4 regions of the Micromonospora sp. NPDC005220 genome follow, and region 2 is predicted to be linked to each of the others. Evidence: riboswitches for the same ligand, from Rfam matches in the RefSeq annotation. Region 2 holds a riboswitch; each other region holds the start of a gene.
What was found. A riboswitch is a leader RNA that binds a small molecule or an ion and turns the genes downstream of it on or off. The one in region 2 is predicted to bind cyclic di-AMP.
Positions count from the first base shown of each region.

Region 1: it holds a riboswitch for cyclic di-AMP, as region 2 does, so the genes downstream of both, ABZU52_RS16030 (hypothetical protein) here and ABZU52_RS07440 (NlpC/P60 family protein) in region 2, are expected to answer to the same signal.
Region 3: it holds a riboswitch for cyclic di-AMP, as region 2 does, so the genes downstream of both, ABZU52_RS23875 (hypothetical protein) here and ABZU52_RS07440 (NlpC/P60 family protein) in region 2, are expected to answer to the same signal.
Region 4: it holds a riboswitch for cyclic di-AMP, as region 2 does, so the genes downstream of both, ABZU52_RS09680 (C39 family peptidase) here and ABZU52_RS07440 (NlpC/P60 family protein) in region 2, are expected to answer to the same signal.

Region 1 covers NZ_JBEXHP010000036.1:12,664-16,638, forward strand. The annotation lists gene ABZU52_RS16025 (carbonic anhydrase) at 98-835, shown strand; gene ABZU52_RS16030 (hypothetical protein) at 893-1,912, opposite strand; cyclic di-AMP (ydaO/yuaA leader) riboswitch at 1,916-2,047, opposite strand; gene ABZU52_RS16035 (YibE/F family protein) at 2,214-3,584, opposite strand; gene ABZU52_RS16040 (copper-translocating P-type ATPase) at 3,944-3,975, shown strand, end outside.
Region 2 covers NZ_JBEXHP010000011.1:220-4,194, reverse strand. The annotation lists gene ABZU52_RS07445 (peptidoglycan recognition family protein) at 1-1,383, opposite strand, end outside; cyclic di-AMP (ydaO/yuaA leader) riboswitch at 1,619-1,754, shown strand; gene ABZU52_RS07440 (NlpC/P60 family protein) at 1,768-2,808, shown strand; gene dcd (dCTP deaminase) at 2,876-3,454, opposite strand; gene ABZU52_RS07430 (pyridoxamine 5'-phosphate oxidase family protein) at 3,554-3,975, shown strand, end outside.
Region 3 covers NZ_JBEXHP010000080.1:1,951-5,925, reverse strand. The annotation lists gene ABZU52_RS23885 (AAA family ATPase) at 1-589, shown strand, start outside; gene ABZU52_RS23880 (cation diffusion facilitator family transporter) at 697-1,614, shown strand; cyclic di-AMP (ydaO/yuaA leader) riboswitch at 1,732-1,863, shown strand; gene ABZU52_RS23875 (hypothetical protein) at 1,920-2,933, shown strand; gene ABZU52_RS23870 (hypothetical protein) at 3,076-3,561, shown strand; gene ABZU52_RS23865 (SRPBCC family protein) at 3,567-3,975, opposite strand, start outside.
Region 4 covers NZ_JBEXHP010000015.1:1,666-5,640, reverse strand. The annotation lists gene ABZU52_RS09695 (acyltransferase) at 1-37, shown strand, start outside; gene ABZU52_RS09690 (hypothetical protein) at 130-549, shown strand; gene ABZU52_RS09685 (hypothetical protein) at 682-1,452, shown strand; cyclic di-AMP (ydaO/yuaA leader) riboswitch at 1,737-1,878, shown strand; gene ABZU52_RS09680 (C39 family peptidase) at 2,112-2,954, shown strand; gene ABZU52_RS09675 (alpha/beta fold hydrolase) at 3,091-3,837, shown strand; gene ABZU52_RS09670 (CDP-glycerol glycerophosphotransferase family protein) at 3,843-3,975, opposite strand, start outside.

The DNA of each region.
Region 1 (3,975 bases), on a different contig from region 2:
CGGTGCGTGTGACCGTGGAGCACGGGCCGGCGGCCCCGCCGCCCGGCCGGCGGAAAGCCGGTTTGACCAGGTCAAATGCGTCGAGACGAGGTGCGGGATGAGTCAGACCGGGCGCTCCGGCGGCCAGCCGGGTTCGCAGCGGACCACCGACCGGGAGTCCGCGCTCAGCGAGCCCGCCCTGGCGTACGCCGAGCTGATCGCCGGCAACCGACGCTTCGTCGGTGGCGCCCCGCGGCACCCCAACCAGGATGCCGGGCGCCGGGCCGCCGTGGCCGACGGGCAACACCCGTTCGCGGTGATCGTCGGCTGCTCCGACTCCCGGCTGGCCGCCGAGATCATCTTCGACCGGGGGCTGGGCGACCTGTTCGTGGTTCGTACGGCCGGGCACACCGCCGGCCCCGAGGTGCTCGGCAGCGTCGAGTACGCGGTGACCGTGCTCGGCACTCCGCTGGTGGTGGTGCTCGGTCACGACTCGTGCGGTGCCGTGCAGGCCGCCCGGGAGTCCGCCGCGACCGGTACCGCACCGGGTGGCCACCTGCGCGCGGTGGTCGACGCGGTGCTGCCCAGCCTGCGCCGGGCCGACGCCGAGGGTGTGGACGACATCGACGGCATCATCGACATCCACATCGCACAGACCGTCGAGACGTTGCTCGGGCAGTCCCCGGTGCTGGCCGAAGAGGTGGCGCAGGGTCGGTGCGCGGTGGTGGGGGTGTCCTACCGGCTGGCCGCCGGAGCGGTGCGCCAGGTGGCCGCCGTGCCGGCTGGCTTCGCGACGCCGGACACCCGGACCGGATCGCCCGAGTCGAGCGACTCGGCCGCGGCCGCCACCGTCTGACGCGACGAGGGCCGCTCCGCGACACGCGGAACGGCCCTCGACGGGGATCGTGCGGGGTCAGAGCAGCGACATGTGGACGTGGTCGGTGTGGTTCGACGGCCCGCTGTACGAACTCCAGCCGGTGGCCGGGAACCAGATCTGCCGGTTCCAGATCACGTAGTAGATGCCGAGCCGGTCGGCGTTACGGATGAGGAACGCGGCGACGTTGTTGCCGTACGTGCGGGTGTCCTCGTTGTGCCACGGAGAGAAGCCGCTCTTCTGTAGCGACCAGTCGCAGGCGCGGCCCTTCGGGTGCTCCCACGGCCCGCCGGGGCGGTAGCAGCCGACGAACCGGTTGAAGCCGGCCCGCTTGACCTCCTTGTACGCGTGCAGCGTGCGGGGGGTGATGCAGCCGGACGTGGTGGGGTCGTTCTCGCTGCACGACTGGGGCTTCCAGTCGCCGTCGGCCGTGCGACCCGGGCCGATCTTCGCGACCGGGGAGGTGGCGTCCACCAGGCCGCCGGTGAAGCCCTTACCGCCGACGAGGGAGAGGGCCTTGTCGGCCTCGCTCTTCCGCTTCGCCATCAGGGCGGTCTGCTTCTGCTGCTCCCGAACCTCCGTGTCGAGGGCCAGCTTGGCCTGCTCGGCGCGGGCCTTCACCACGTTGACCTCGGAGAGCTTCTTCTCGTTGACCATGTTCATCTCGTCGAGCACCGCGGCGCGCTGGACGAACGAGTCGGGGGCGTCGCTCTCCAGCAGCATCGCGATCGCGCCGATCCGGCCGGTCCGGTATGCCTGGGCGGCGATCTGCCCGACCTGCGGGGCCAGCGCGGCCAGGTCGGCGTTGGCCCGGTCGACCTCGGCCGCCAACTCGCTCTGCCGCTTCTTGGATTTGTCCAGCTTGGACTTGGCGGCGGAGTAGTCGCGGTTGGCCTGCTCGATGACGTCGTTGAGCAGCTTGGGCTCGCCGTCCTCCTCGTGCCCGGACGGTGTGGGGTTCGTCGGGGCGGCATGTGCCGGGAGGGGCCCGGCGAGCACGGTCAGTGCGGCGATCACGGCCACCACGGGTGTCAACCAGCGGCGTAGGGGTGCCGTCACAATGTTTCCTTCCGTCGACCGCCGACCGGGTTAGCTGACGGGTTCGGGGCGGAAGTGGCCCCTACCGCTGACGCGGATTCACCCCACGTACCTGGGTCCCCGGCTCGCCGGTTGGCGATTGGGCGGTGGCACCGCAGGCGCCGCTTCGCGCCTTCATCGGTGACCGGCAGCGAGGTTACCCGAGAGTCGACCGGCTGAGCTACGCCTGGATGCCGACCAAAAGCGTCATTTCGCCATAACGTTGAGTGACCAGTGACGTGGTTCTCAGGGTGGATGCCCGATCTGGTCACGCTGAGGAGTGTCACCATGCCGTATCCGTGCTCCTGTTCGACTCCGGCCACCGGTCGGTGGCCTCGGGTGGGGGTGCGGCCCGCGGCTGGTCCGGCTCGCCGGAGCCGGCCGTTCGCGGTGCGATGAGTGCGGCCAGCGCCTCGGTGCGGTCCGGCTGGGGGCGCGCGGCGGGAGCGTCGACGGACGACGTGGCGTCGGTGCGCCCGGCGGCGGTCACCACCGCGGCCAGCCCGGTGGTCAGCGGCACGGCGGCGATCAGACCGAGGGTGGCGACCGCGCTGCGGACGATCTCCTGGGCGAGGAACTCACTGGTGAGGATCTGCCCGATCGGTCGCGAGTCGGCGGTGAGCAGGAGCAGCAGGGGTAGTGACGCGCCCGCGTACGCCAGCACGATGGTGTTGACAGTGGAGGCGATGTGCGCACGGCCGACCCGGGTGGCCGCCCGGTAGAGCTGCAAGCGGGTCAGCCCGGGGTTGGCGTTCGCCAGCTCGGTGACGGTGGCCGCCTGGGTGACCGTCACGTCGTCGAGCACCCCGAGCGAGCCGATGATGATCCCGGCGAGCAGCAGACCGCGCAGGTCCACGTCGCCCTGGAACATCGACAGGGTGGTGGCGTCCTCGCTGCCGAAGCCGGTGAGGTGGGTCGCGGCCGTGGCGATGGTGGCCAGCACGCCGGTCAGCACCAGGCTGCCCAGGGTGCCGAGCACCGCTACCGAGGTCTGTGCGGTGACCCCGTGCGTCAGATAGAGCACCACGAACATGATCAGGGCCGCGCCGACCACCGCCACCAACAGTGGTGACCTGCCGGCGCCGATGCCCGGCAGCACGAAGGTGAGCAGGATGGCGAAGCTGGCGGCCAGCCCGGCGAGCGCGGCCAGACCCCGCCACCGACCGAACGCCACGATCGCGGCCGCGAAGACCACCGCCAGCCACAGCATCGGGGTGCCGCGCTGGTGCTCGGCGATGTTCCAGTTGCTGGTGGTGGGATCGACCGGATCGGCCAGCTCGACCAGGATGACCTCGTCGCCGACCTCGACCCGGGGTGCGCCGGGTCCGTCCGGCACCGGCGTCTGCACCTGCTGGCCGGCGGTCGGCCCGTCGTCCACCCGGACGTCGACAGTGCCGCACCGTCCGTCGCCGATGCTCGGGGTGCCCTCGGGGGCCGACGGCGCCGGCGGGCACGGCTCGCTCACCACCCGGGTGACGGTGCCGGGGTAGCGCGGCACGTCCGCGCCGCCATCGGTCTGCGGTGACCCGCCGCGCGGCCAGAGCAGCACCGCGGCGAGCACGGTGGCGACGAAGAGGGGTACCACCGTCACGACGAGGATCCGTCGCACCCTCGGCGGGGCGGACGGAGCCGGGCGGGTGTGGTCGGAACCCAAGGCGAGACTCCCAACGATCCGGTGCGGGGTACGGGTCAGCGGGCCGGGCGGTTCACCGTTGCGGTGGAAACGCGGCGGATGGCGGGGCGGATCGCTGCCTGACGACCGCTTGATCACGGACGGTCAGTGCTCGGCCCGGTCGGCCGGCGACGACGCCACGTGGTGGCGGCGCCAGTGCCCGACTGTGCAGCGGCATACGGAGGGCCATCGTGGAGATGCTAGCCAGCCCGTCCGGGGGCTGCAGGTCGTGGCGGAGTGTCGCGGCCGAACCGCCCGCGCGGCGGTCCCCGGGGCGGCATGTTGGAGCCATGCCCGCTTCGTCACCGTCCGACCCCGACCACCAGCGCCGCGCCGGACCCATGCCGCACGACAAGCACGCCGGGCACGATCC
Region 2 (3,975 bases):
GACGCAGTCGGTGAACGCCGGCCGGTTGGTGGCATAGGCCGGGTCGATCCGGACCAGCCCGGTGGCCGGGGTGCCGGTGTCCAGTCGGGGTGCGTGCAGCAGGTCGAAGTAGTGCGACCAGTCCCAGTACGGGCCCGGATCCCAGTGCATCCCCCGCACGGTCGAGGCTACGGTGCCGGGCACGTTGTCGTGGCCGATGATGTGCTGGCGGTCCAGTGGGATGCCCAGCCGCAGCGCCAGGTGCCGGACCAGCTTCGCCGAGGTCCGGTACATCGCCTCGGTGTACCAGGTGCCCTGCGCCGCGAAGCCCTCGTGCTCCAGCCCGATCGACTTCGCGTTGACGTACCAGTTGCCGGCGTGCCAGCCGACGTCAGTGGTCTTCACGTGCTGGGCGATGTGCCCGTCGACCGAACGCAGCGAGTAGTGCCAGCTCACGTAGGTCGGGTCCTGGACGAGTTGCAGGGTGGTCGCCCAACTCGCCTCGGTGTCGTGGATGACGATGTACTCGATCTTCTGCCGGGCGGGCCGGTCGGAGAGGTCGTGGTTGCCGTAGTCGCCGTCGCCGAACGCCTCGTAGGGGGCCGGGATCCACTCGCAGGAGATGGTGCGCGGGCACTCGACCCCGTCCGGGCGGGCCAGCCGGCGCAGGCCCAGCCGGTCCAACCAGGAACGCTCGGGCCGTACCGCACGGGCCGGCAGGGTTATCCGCTGACCGTCGTCGGTCATCCGGGACTGGTCCGCGCCGATGGTGGTGAAGACCTCCTCGGCGAAGGCCGCAGCGGCGTCGGCGCTGTCCGCGCCGGAGTAGCGGGCCACCGCGCCGTACCAGGCGGCCGGGTCGGTGTCCGCGCCCACCGGCGCGCCCAGATCCCGTTGGTACGCGCTCAGCAGCGCGGCCCCACCCCGGATGTTGAGGCCCGCGTCGGTGCGTAGCGCCTCGGGGGTGGCGCCGGTCAGCGTGGCGGCGGCGTCCACGGTCTGCAACGCGGCGGTGGGCGGGGCGGGGGCCTCGACCGGCCGGGGCGCGGGCAGCCGGGCGGGACGGGAGTCGTCGCCGCGTGGGTCCTCGACACCGGCGTCGTGGTGACCGCGCCCGGGTAGGGCGGCCACGTGCCGCGCGTCGGTCAGGTGCATCGGGCCGTAGCCGCCACTGGTGCTCGGTGTGCCGGCGTTGGTGTCCCAGCGCGACTCCAGGTAGGAGACGCCGAGCAGCACGACGGTCGGTACGCCGTACTCGGTGGCCGCGGCGGCGTACTGCTGCTGGCGGTCGGTGGTTGGCGCGGCGGCGGCCGGGCCGACGGAGAGTGGCGCCGTGGTCGCGGCGGCGACCACGGTGGCGGCGAGCAGGGCGCGCCAGCCGGCCGACAGGGTTGGATGGTGCATCGAACCCCCTAGATTCTCGCGGAGTGCGGTCAGGTCACCATCGCGCCGCCCGGGAGGTCAGGTCAATACCTTTCCATCTATCGAAGTCAGTGGAAAGAATTCTTCACACACTGTCGGTGACCTCGTCCAACCCGTACGGAGTGTCACGGCCGTTCGGGTTGCGGATCGGTAACAAGCGTCTCTACTCTGGTCATTTGTCGGCCCGACAGCAGCTCCGCCCAGCCCGGGCGGTAACGGACCGACACCGCCGAGTCGTTTCCGAGCGAACCGGGGACCCAGGTCCCTCGGGGTGAATCCGCAGCCACTGCGGTAGGGCGCCGACTTCCCGCCCGAACCCGTCAGCTAACCCGGTAGGCGGTCAGGAAGAAGGAGTACGGAACCCCGGTGGCACTCCATGCCCCGCGGCCGTCGTCCGACCGGTCGGCATCAGCCGGCCCGTCGTCGATCGTGCCGCGCCCACGCTGGTACCGCTTCACCACCGCACTCGCCGCGCTGGCCGGCGTCGCCGTCGTCCTGACCGGCAGTGCCACGGCGGCCCACGCCGACCCGTCGGTCACCGAGATCGAGCGCCAGATCGACGCCGACTGGAACAAGCTCGAACCGATCATCGAACGGCACAACGCCACCCGCACCGACCTCGCCGCGAAGCGCAAGCAGGCCGACGCGCTGGCCGCCCGCATCACCCCGCTGGAGCGCCAGGTCGACGCTGCGATGGACAAGGTCAGCGCGCTGGCCGTCCGCGCCTACATGGGTGAGAACGTCTCGACCGTCAACGCGGTGCTCGGCAGCCGATCGCCCAGCGAGGTGGTCGGCCAGCTGGAAATGCTCGACCGCTTCGCGCACAACCAGCAGAAGGACGTACGCCAGGTGGCCGACCTGCGCGACCAGTTGGCCGCGCAGAAGGCGCCGCTGGACGAGATGGTGGCCCAGCTGAGCCGCACCGAAGCCCAGTTGGCGGCGAAGAAGAAGCAGATCAACGAAGAGATCGACCGCCTGCAGAAGCTGCGCCTCAAGGTGTACGGCAGCGGTGGCGGTGGCCCGCTGCGCCCGGCGCCCTGCCCGGGTAGCTACCCCGGCGGCGCCGCGGGCACCGCTGTCAAGTTCGCCTGCGCGCAGATCGGCAAGCCCTACGTCTGGGGCGCCGAGGGTCCGAACTCGTACGACTGCTCCGGCCTCATGCTGGCCGCCTGGGCGAAGGCCGGCGTGTCGCTGCCGCACAACGCCGCCGCGCAGAGCCGCGTCACGAAGAACGTCAGCAGGGGCGACCTGCGCCCCGGCGACCTGGTCTTCTACTACAGCGACATCCACCACGTCGGCATGTACGTCGGTGGCGGCTGGGTGGTGCACGCCTCGCAGGCCGGTCAACCGGTCAAGATGAAAAAGGTCGACGACGGCCCGATCCACAGCTACGGCCGCCCGGGCTGACCCCGGGTGACGACAGGGCCCGCCGCGATCCGTCGCGGCGGGCCCTCGTCGTTCTCTGCGTCGTGCCTCAGCGGGTGGGCCAGGTGCGCCAGTGCTGCCAGGCGCGGCTCGGGGTCGGCCCCCGCTGGCCCTGGTAGCGCGAGCCGTAGACCACCGAGCCGTACGGGTGCTCGGCCGGCGAGGAGAGCCGGAAGATGCAGAGCTGCCCGATCTTCATGCCCGGCCACAGGGTGATCGGCAGGTTCGCCACGTTTGAGAGTTCCAGCGTCACGTGACCGGAGAAGCCCGGGTCGATGAAACCGGCGGTGGAGTGCGTGAGCAGCCCGAGCCGCCCCAGCGAACTCTTGCCCTCCAGGCGGCCGGCGAGTTGGTCACCCAGCGAGATGACCTCCAGCGTCGAGGCGAGCACGAACTCCCCCGGGTGCAGCACGAACGGCTCGCCATCGGGGACCTCGACCACCGAGGTCAGGTCGTCCTGCTGCATGGCGGGATCGATGTGGGTGTAGAGGTGGTTGTTGAAGACCCGGAACAGCCGGTCGAGTCGGACGTCGATGCTGGACGGTTGGACCAGGGTGGGCTCGAACGGCTCCAGGCCCAGCGTGCCGGCCTTGATCTCGGAGACCAGGTCGCGGTCGGAGAGCAGCATCGGACCACCATAGCCGCGTTGCCCAAAGTGGCCGGATTTGGTGCCGGTGACCAGCGCGTCGAGGTCGCTGCTCGTACATTTGTTCGATAGAATGCCCACATGGCTTCCTGGTCCGAATTCGCCGCCGACGAGCCCCGACTCGCCGACGGGATCCGCGTTCTCCTCCAGCAGTACGGGCCGGGCTTCGGCTATCTGGCCACGGTCCGTGCCGACGGCGGGCCCCGCGTCCATCCGGTCTCCCCGGTCATCACCGCCGAGGGGCTGTTCTGCTTCATCATCGACTCGCCCAAGCGCCGCGACCTGGAACGTGACGGCCGCTACGCGCTGCACTCGTTCCCGGCGGAAGAGAGCGACGACGAGGCTTACGTGGCGGGGCGCGCCCGTCCGGTGACCGATCCGGTCCGGGTGGCGCAACTGGCGCACAGCGCCCGCGCCGAGCCGCAGGTCGACTGGCGGCTCTTCGAGTTCACCGTCGACGTGGCGATGCTCACCCGCCGTGAGCAGCACATCGCGGGCGTTCC
Region 3 (3,975 bases), on a different contig from region 2:
GATGCAGTGGCGGATGATCGGTCGACGCGGCCGGCTGGCCTCCTGGACCGTGGTGGGCGACCCCGCGCAGACCGCGTGGACCGGCGATCCGGAGGAGCTGACCCGAGCCCGCGACCAGGCGCTGGGCCGGCGCAAGCGACACGACTTCACGCTCACCACCAACTACCGCAACTCGGCGGAGATCTTCGCGGTGGCGGCGGCGGAGATCCGTCGGCTCTACCCGGACCTGCCGCTGCCGACAGCCGTCCGCTCCACCGGGGTCGAGCCGGTCGAGCTGGTGGTGCCGGCGACGGGGTTGGAGGCCGCGACCGTGCAGGCCGCCGCCGGCCTGCTGGCCGAGGTGGAGGGCACGGTCGGCGTGATCACGCCGGTCCCCCGCCGGGACGAGGTCGCCGGTTGGCTCGGCGCGCTCGCCGCGCCGAGGTTGCAGGTGGTGACCAGCCTGGAGGCCAAGGGCATGGAGTACGACGGGGTGGTGCTGGTCGCCCCGAGCGAGATCCGGGCGGATCCGGGTGCCGGGGTACGCACCCTGTACGTGGCGCTCTCCCGGGCCACCCAGCGGCTCACCACGATCGACCCGACGGGCTGACGGGCGCGGACCGCCCCCGGTAGGGAGACGCAGCCCATACACTTGCACACATAGCGATGTGAGCATACATTTGACCGGGTCCCGACCAGCGGCGGAAGGTGGTTCTCGTGGGCGCAGGTCATGACCACCACCACGGGTCCGTCGCCAATGCCGCACAGCAGCACAAAGGTCGCCTCTGGGCGGCATTCGGGCTGCTCGCCACCCTGATGGTGGTGGAGGCGGTGGTCGCCCTGCACACCAACTCGCTCGCCCTGCTCTCCGACGCCGGGCACATGTTCACCGACGTGCTCGGCATCGGGATGGCGCTCGCCGCGATCACGGCGACCCGGCGGGCCACCGGCGACCCGCAGCGCACCTTCGGGCTCTACCGACTCGAGGTGCTCGCCGCGCTGGCCAACGCCGTCCTGCTCTCCGGCGTCGCGATCTACGTGGTGATCGAGGCGATCCGCCGTTTCGGCGACCCGCACCAGGTCATCGCCGGCCCGATGCTCGCGGTGGCCGTGCTCGGTCTGCTCGCGAACATCATCGCCTTCGCCCTGCTCCGCGCCGGGGCCCGGGAGAGCATCAACCTCCAGGGCGCCTACCTGGAGGTGCTCGGCGACCTGCTCGGCTCGGTCGGCGTCATCGGCGCGGCGCTGCTCATCACCGTCACCGACTGGTGGTGGGCGGACCCTCTGGTCGCGGTCGCCATCGGCGTGTTCATCCTGCCGCGTACCTGGCGGTTGGCCCGAGCCGCCATCCGCATCCTGGTGCAGGCCGCCCCGGAGCACCTCCAGGTGACCGCCGTGCACGACCGGCTGGCCGCCGTTCCCGGCGTCGTCGAGGTGCACGACCTGCACGTCTGGACGCTCACCTCGGGCATGGAGGTGGCCTCCGCGCACCTGACCATGGCACCCGGCGCGGAGGTCGGCGCGGTGCTCACCGCGGCGCGTACCGCCCTGCACGACGACTTCCGCATCGAGCACGCCACGTTGCAGATCGAGCCCGGGGCCGCCCCCGGAGCGTGCGGCTCCATCGAATGGTGACGGCACCGTCATTTACCGTGCCGACGCCCGCACCGTCCGTCACATCGGCTGCAGCCGCCCCACTGGCACCGGTAGGCTCGGTCCCGGCCTCCACCAGGCGGCGCCTCCCGGCGCCGGTGGTGGTCGCCGCCTAATCGCCCAACTGGGCGAACCGGGGAACCATGTTCCTGGGGTGTATCCGCGTCAGCGGTAGGGATCTTCCGTCCCGAACCCGTCAGCTAACCCGGTCGGCGGCTGACGGAAGGACATGCGCAGTGGCACCAGCACGACCGCCCGCCGCCAGACTGGCGGCCCTGATCGTCGCGATGTTCGCCCTCGGCGTCGCGCTTCCGGCCGGCACCGCCTCGGCCGCTCCCCCGACCGGCCTGCGGGCCGCCGCACCCGACTCCGACGAGGAGGGCGGCACCCCGACGTTGCGCGCCCAACTCGAGGCGGCCAGCAAGGGCTACCTGGACGCGAAACGCGCCCTGGACACCTCCGTACAACGGCAGCAGCAGCTCGCCACCCAGCTGAAGACCATCGAGGGCGAGATCGACCAGCGCAACGGCAAGGTCGGCGCGATCGCCGAGGTGGCGTACCGCACCGGGCGGCTCGGCGCGATGTCGGCGTTGCTCAACAGCAACACCCCGGAAGGCTTCATGGACCGGGCGGCCGCACTGGACGCGGTGGCCGCCAACGAGGACCGGGTGCTGCGCGACCTGCTGAACAGCAAGGACAAGGCCAACCGCACCCGGGTCGCGCTGGACGGCGAGATCATCGAGCAGCGCAAGCAGGTCGCGGTGATGGCCAAGCGCAAGGAGCAGGCCGAGCGGGCCCTGAGCGTGGCCACCACGGCCAAGCCGCAGACCACCGCCGACACCGGCTCCAACCGGGGCACCTCCACCGCCAACGCGACGGCCGCGCCGCGCAACTCCGACGGCTCCTGGCCTTCCGAGTCGTGCAGCGTGAACGACCCCACGCCGGCCAACGGCTGCATCACCCCGCGCACCCTGCACGCGCTCAACCAGGCCAAGGCGGCGGGCTTCACCCGGTACGTCTCGTGCCACCGCCCCAGCGGCTCCGGTGAACACCCGAAGGGCCGGGCCTGCGACTTCGCGGCGCAGAAGGGCGGCTTCGGCGGGAACGCCACCGGCGGCGACAAGACCTACGGCAACAACCTGGCCGCGTACTTCATCCGCAACGCGGACCGACTCGCCGTGCTCTATGTGATCTGGTACAGGCAGATCTGGCTGCCCAGCAGCGGGTGGAAGTCGTACAGCGGGGCGCAGGGCACCCCGTCCACCGACCACACCAACCACGTACACCTGTCGGTCTACTGACCCACACGTGGTGATGCCTGTGAGTCATCGTGATGACTCACAGGCATCACGTGCGTCCGGGGCCGGGCTACGTCGTCGGGCGTACCCCTGATGTCGTCGCTCGTCGGACGACCCGGCCGGAGCCGGCGGGCAGCATCGCGGTATGCCTCGGATCCGACCCGCCACCCGCAAAGCGCTGCTCACTCTGCACCTGGTCACCTCGCTGGGCTGGCTCGGCGCCGACCTGGTGCTGCTCACCCTCGGCATCGCCGTGCAGCGGGGCGCCGACCCGGGGGTGGTCTATCCGGTCATGACCCTGGTCGGCACGGTGCTGTTCGCGCCGCTGAGCGTCCTGGTCTGGCTGATCGGAGTCGCCAGTTCGCTGCTCACCCCCTGGGGTCTGCTGCGCTACCGCTGGGTGCTGGTCAAGCTCGTGCTCACCACGGTGATGGTCGGGCTGGTGCTGTTCCTGCTCACCCCGAACCTGCGCCACGCCGGAGCGGTCGGCGCCGCCCTGCCCGCCCGGGATCGCGCCGACCTGGTCATCGCGCCGGCGGTGTCGACCAGCCTGATGATCATCGCGACGGTGCTCTCCACCTACAAGCCGTGGGGCCGACGGGCTCGGCCACGGGGGCCGGCAGCGGCGTGAGGCGGTCAGGGGGGCGGTGGGTTGTTGCTGCGGTCGAGGGCCGCGCCCAGCCGGGTGGCGAGGGCCAGGTGGGCGGCTCGGGCCTGGCGAAACGCGTAGCGGAACAGCGGCGTCGGCGCGGTCAGCGTGATCTCCACGTCGATGCGGACCAGGCCATCCGGCTCGGCGCCCAGACGGGTGTGGTTGCGCACCGTGGTGGCCGGCCACTGGCGGGCCACCATGACGATCTCGTCGGCCTCGCTGATCAGCACGTCCGCCTGGTAGGTGGTTCGGAAGCGCAGCGGCCCGGCCGCCAACCGGTCGTTGATCGTGTAGCTGGCCTGGGCGCCGGGCCGGGGCGGCACCCGGCGGACCCGGACGATCAGCGGATGCAGCTCACCCTGCCGGGTCAGGTCGCTGAGCAGCGCGGCCGCC
Region 4 (3,975 bases), on a different contig from region 2:
GGCCGACGGCAGATCAACGTACGTCGACTCGCGCTGACATCGTCCACGCTGGTCAGCGGGGTCGGCGCGGCGTGATTCGACACGCCCGTGATCGGTGCGCCCGGGCCGGCGCGACGGTAGCGTGGGGACGTGCTTCCGGTCGCGTTCACCTGTCCGCTGTGGTGGGTGGCGCGCTGGGCGACGCGGGTGCTGACCAGCCTCGCCGTCGTCGCGGCCCTGGCGCTCGGCGCAGGGCCGGCCACGGCCGCCGTGCCGACCAGCCCGGTGCCAACGTCGAGCGCGGTGCCGGCCTCCGTCGCTGTCGGGCCGCTGCCGGCATCCTGCCGGCACGCCGAAGCGCAGGCTGTGGCGTGCTCGGCCCCGGCGATACCGCCGGAGGCCGCCGACGATTCGGTTCCGACCTGGTCGGTCGACGCGCCGGTGACGCTCCCCGGCGATCAGGGCACCATCGCCGACGTCGTTCTGCCGGTCCGCGCGGCCGAGTCCGACCGGTTGCCCCGCGTCGACCGTGCGAGCGGTCGGGCCTCCCGGGCCCCACCCCGGCGCTGAGCCACCGGGACGCCGTCCCGTCGCCGCGCCCTGTCGACCCACCCACGTCCTCACCCGCCGACCCGTGGCCCGCCGTGGCCCGCCGGTCGGCGCGGCTCCCCATCGCACTGCTCTCTCCCCGAGGTGCCGACCATGGAGACCGTTGTCTTCTACCAGTTCGTGACCGAGGTGCCGCGGGCCGCCGCCATCTGGTCGACGCTGTTCCTGTTGACCCTGGGCCTGCTCACCGTGCTGGCCGCCCGCCCCGAACGGGCCCGGCCCACCGACGATCCGCCACCGGCCGCGCCCACCGCTCGGGAGTCGGCCGCCGCCGAGGCCGCCGACAGGCGCCGCTACGCCGAGGAGGTCGCCGTCGCCGCCGCCGGCGCGGCGACGACAGCCAAGCGGCGACGCGCCGCCTGGCTGACCGCCCAGGAGCAGTTGGAGCGGGCCTGGGCCGGGTACGACGAGGCGGACACCGCCGCGCGTCGCTTCGCGGGCGCCGGGGCGTTGCCGACCCCGCACACCCCGCACACCCCGGCCGAGTACGCCGCCCGGGAACGCTATCTGCACCGGGCGGCGATGGCGGCGTACTGGCGGGGCGACCTGACCATGGCGCAGCTCGGCGACGTGTTCGGGCATCGGCGCGGCTGGGATCCCCGGCGCCACCCGGTCGAGCAGGAGGTGCTGATCAGCCGGGTGATCCGGGATGCGCGGCTGGCCGACTACCAGGTGGCCGTCGCCCGTGAGCGGGCCGCCTGGCGGGACGCGGAGTTGGCCGCCGAGTCGGCTCGTACCCTCGACGAGGAGGCGTACGCGGCGGCGGCCCGGCTGCGCCCGACCCCGGTGCCCGCGCGCCGGGCGATGGCCGGGGCGTTGCGTCCCGCCGTGGTGGCGCTGTGGCGCCCGGCCCGGGCGGGTTGAGCCCGATCTGTTATGTGAGCCCGGTCACGCGTTTGCGGAATCGGACGTCCGACGCGATCAGCCTCATTGTTCCCGCGATTGTGGTCGCGTCTTTTGTCGCCTGTCCGGTTGTCGCCCGCAGGCGTCGGCGTAACCGGTTGTCCCATCGAGTCACATCATCGGCAATACGCGCAGAAATTGTCGCGCCGATTAGGGTTTACGCAGGTGAACCTGGCTTGGCAGGGCGCGGAGCCGCCAGTACTGTCGTCCTGTCCGATGCGGTAACCGATCGCAAGAGGCGACGCCGCATCGACCCGCTTAATCGTGATCAACGAACCGGGGACCCATCAGTAAGTCCGGGGTGAATCCGCGAGCCACGGCCCGCGGTAGGGCGATCTTCCCGCCCGAATCCGTCAGCTAACCCGGTAGGCGGTGTCGGAAGGAGTCAACTCCTCGTGCAGCACCTTTCCACCCCTCGGTTGTTCCCTCGCCTCCACGGCGCGGCGATGCACCCGCTCATTCGTCCAGTGACGGTGAGCTGACCCCCCGGGTCATCGCCTTTCCCGCCCGGCCCCGCCGGGCGTTCCCCTGAGCGGTTCACCATCCGCGGACCACAGTCCGCGTGCTGGCGCCTGCCCGGATACCGGTCCGGCCCCGGTGTGCCGCTCTCCCCCCGATCCGTGGAGGACCCCGTGAAGCACACCCTGAAGCGTCAGCTCCGCCGCCTCGCCACCGAGCGCCCGTACCAGATCGTTGCCGCGTCCGCCGCAGCCCTCGCGATCGCCACCACCACCGGCGCCCTGCTCACCACGGCCGACGACGCCCCGGCCGGCCAGCGCACCGCGACCACTGTCGCCGAGATGCGCAGCGACGTCGCCCGCAGCGAGGTTCGGGACGCGTCCCCCTCGGCCAGCGCCGCGCCGACCACCGCCGCCCCAGCCAGCAGCGCCGCGTCCCCCGCCGCCAAGGCCAGCAGCAACCCGGACCTGACCCGTAAGCCGACGCCGCCGAAGCCGCCCGCGACGAAGGTGCTCGACTACGACTACGAGGCGCAGAACACCTACTACAACTGCGGCCCGGCGGCCACCCGCAACGCGCTCAGCGCCGCCGGCATCGACCGCACCCAGGAGGAGCTCGGCGCCGAACTGGGCACCACCGAGATGGGCACCAACTCGGCCGAGGACACCACCCGGGTGCTCAACGCCGAGGTGAAGGGCTCCCCGTACCAGACCCGGATGTTCCCCGGTGCGCCCAGCCCGGCACAGATGGACCGCCTCCAGGCCGACGTCGTGAAGGCCATCACCGACGGCCGGGGCGTGGTGGCAAACGTCGTCGGGGACGCCACCGACACCGACGGCGGTTGGCACTCCTACGGCGGCGGTCACTACATCGCCGTCGTGGGCTACAAGGACAACGGTCGCACCGTGCGGATCGCCGACTCGGCGAACCCGGCCGACCCGTCGTACTGGATCACCACGATCGACCTGGCCAACTGGATCACCAGCCGGGGCTACTCCGCCTGACCCGGGCACCCTGACCGCCGCGGGCGCCGTCCCCCACAAGGGGCCGGCGCCCGCGGCGTCTCTGTACGCGGCGGCCGGGCTGCGCCGGTCATCGACGACTCTCGTACCCGGCCGTGAACCGTGGGAGACTGCGGCCGTGGTGGAGAAATCGGGTGGACACGCTGGTCGAAGGCCGGTTCTGCTGCTGTTGCACGGCATGGGGGCGACCGGGGACGTGTGGTTGCCCTGGGCGCCGTACCTCGAACAGCACTGGCCCGGGCGCTGGCTGGCACCGGACCTCGCCGGTCACGGCTGGGCGCCGCCCCTTCCGTCGTACTCTTTCGCGGGTTTCGCCCAGCGGCTCACCCAGGCCCTCGGTCCCGACGACCGGCTGGTCGTGCTCGGGCACTCGCTGGGTGGGGTCGTCGGCCTGGCACTGGCCGCCCGCGACGCCGGGATGCCGGTGGACGCGGTGGTCGGGCTGGGGATCAAGGCACAGTGGACAGCCGCGGAGCTGAGCCGTGCCGCCGAGGTCGCCGCCCGCCCGGTGAGCTGGTTCGCCAGCCGCACCGAGGCGGCTCGCCGCTACCTGCGGGTCTCCGGACTGGTCGGCCTGGTTGCACCGGACCACCCGGTGGTGAACGCCGGGCTGCGCCAGGTGGACGGCCGGTGGCGCCTCGCCATGGACCCGACAGCCTTCGCCGTCGGCGAACCGGACCTGGCCGCGCTGCTGGCGGCGACCGACGTGCCGGTGGTGCTGGCGCGCGGGGAGAACGACCCGATGGTCACCGACGAACAACTGAAGGAGTACGGCGTACCTGTCGCCACGCTGCCCGGCCTCGGGCACAACGCGCACGTGGAGGACCCGGCGGCGGTGCTGGCGCTGCTCGACCCGTACCGCTGAGCGGACTATGCCGGTGCGGACGCGGTAAGTGTCTCAGCCGGTGCCAGCTCCCGGCGGGCGGCGGTCAGGAACGCCTCGGCGTACGACTCGACCGGGAAGTCACCCAGGTAGCGGCGGCGGGTGGCCCAGCGGGCCTCG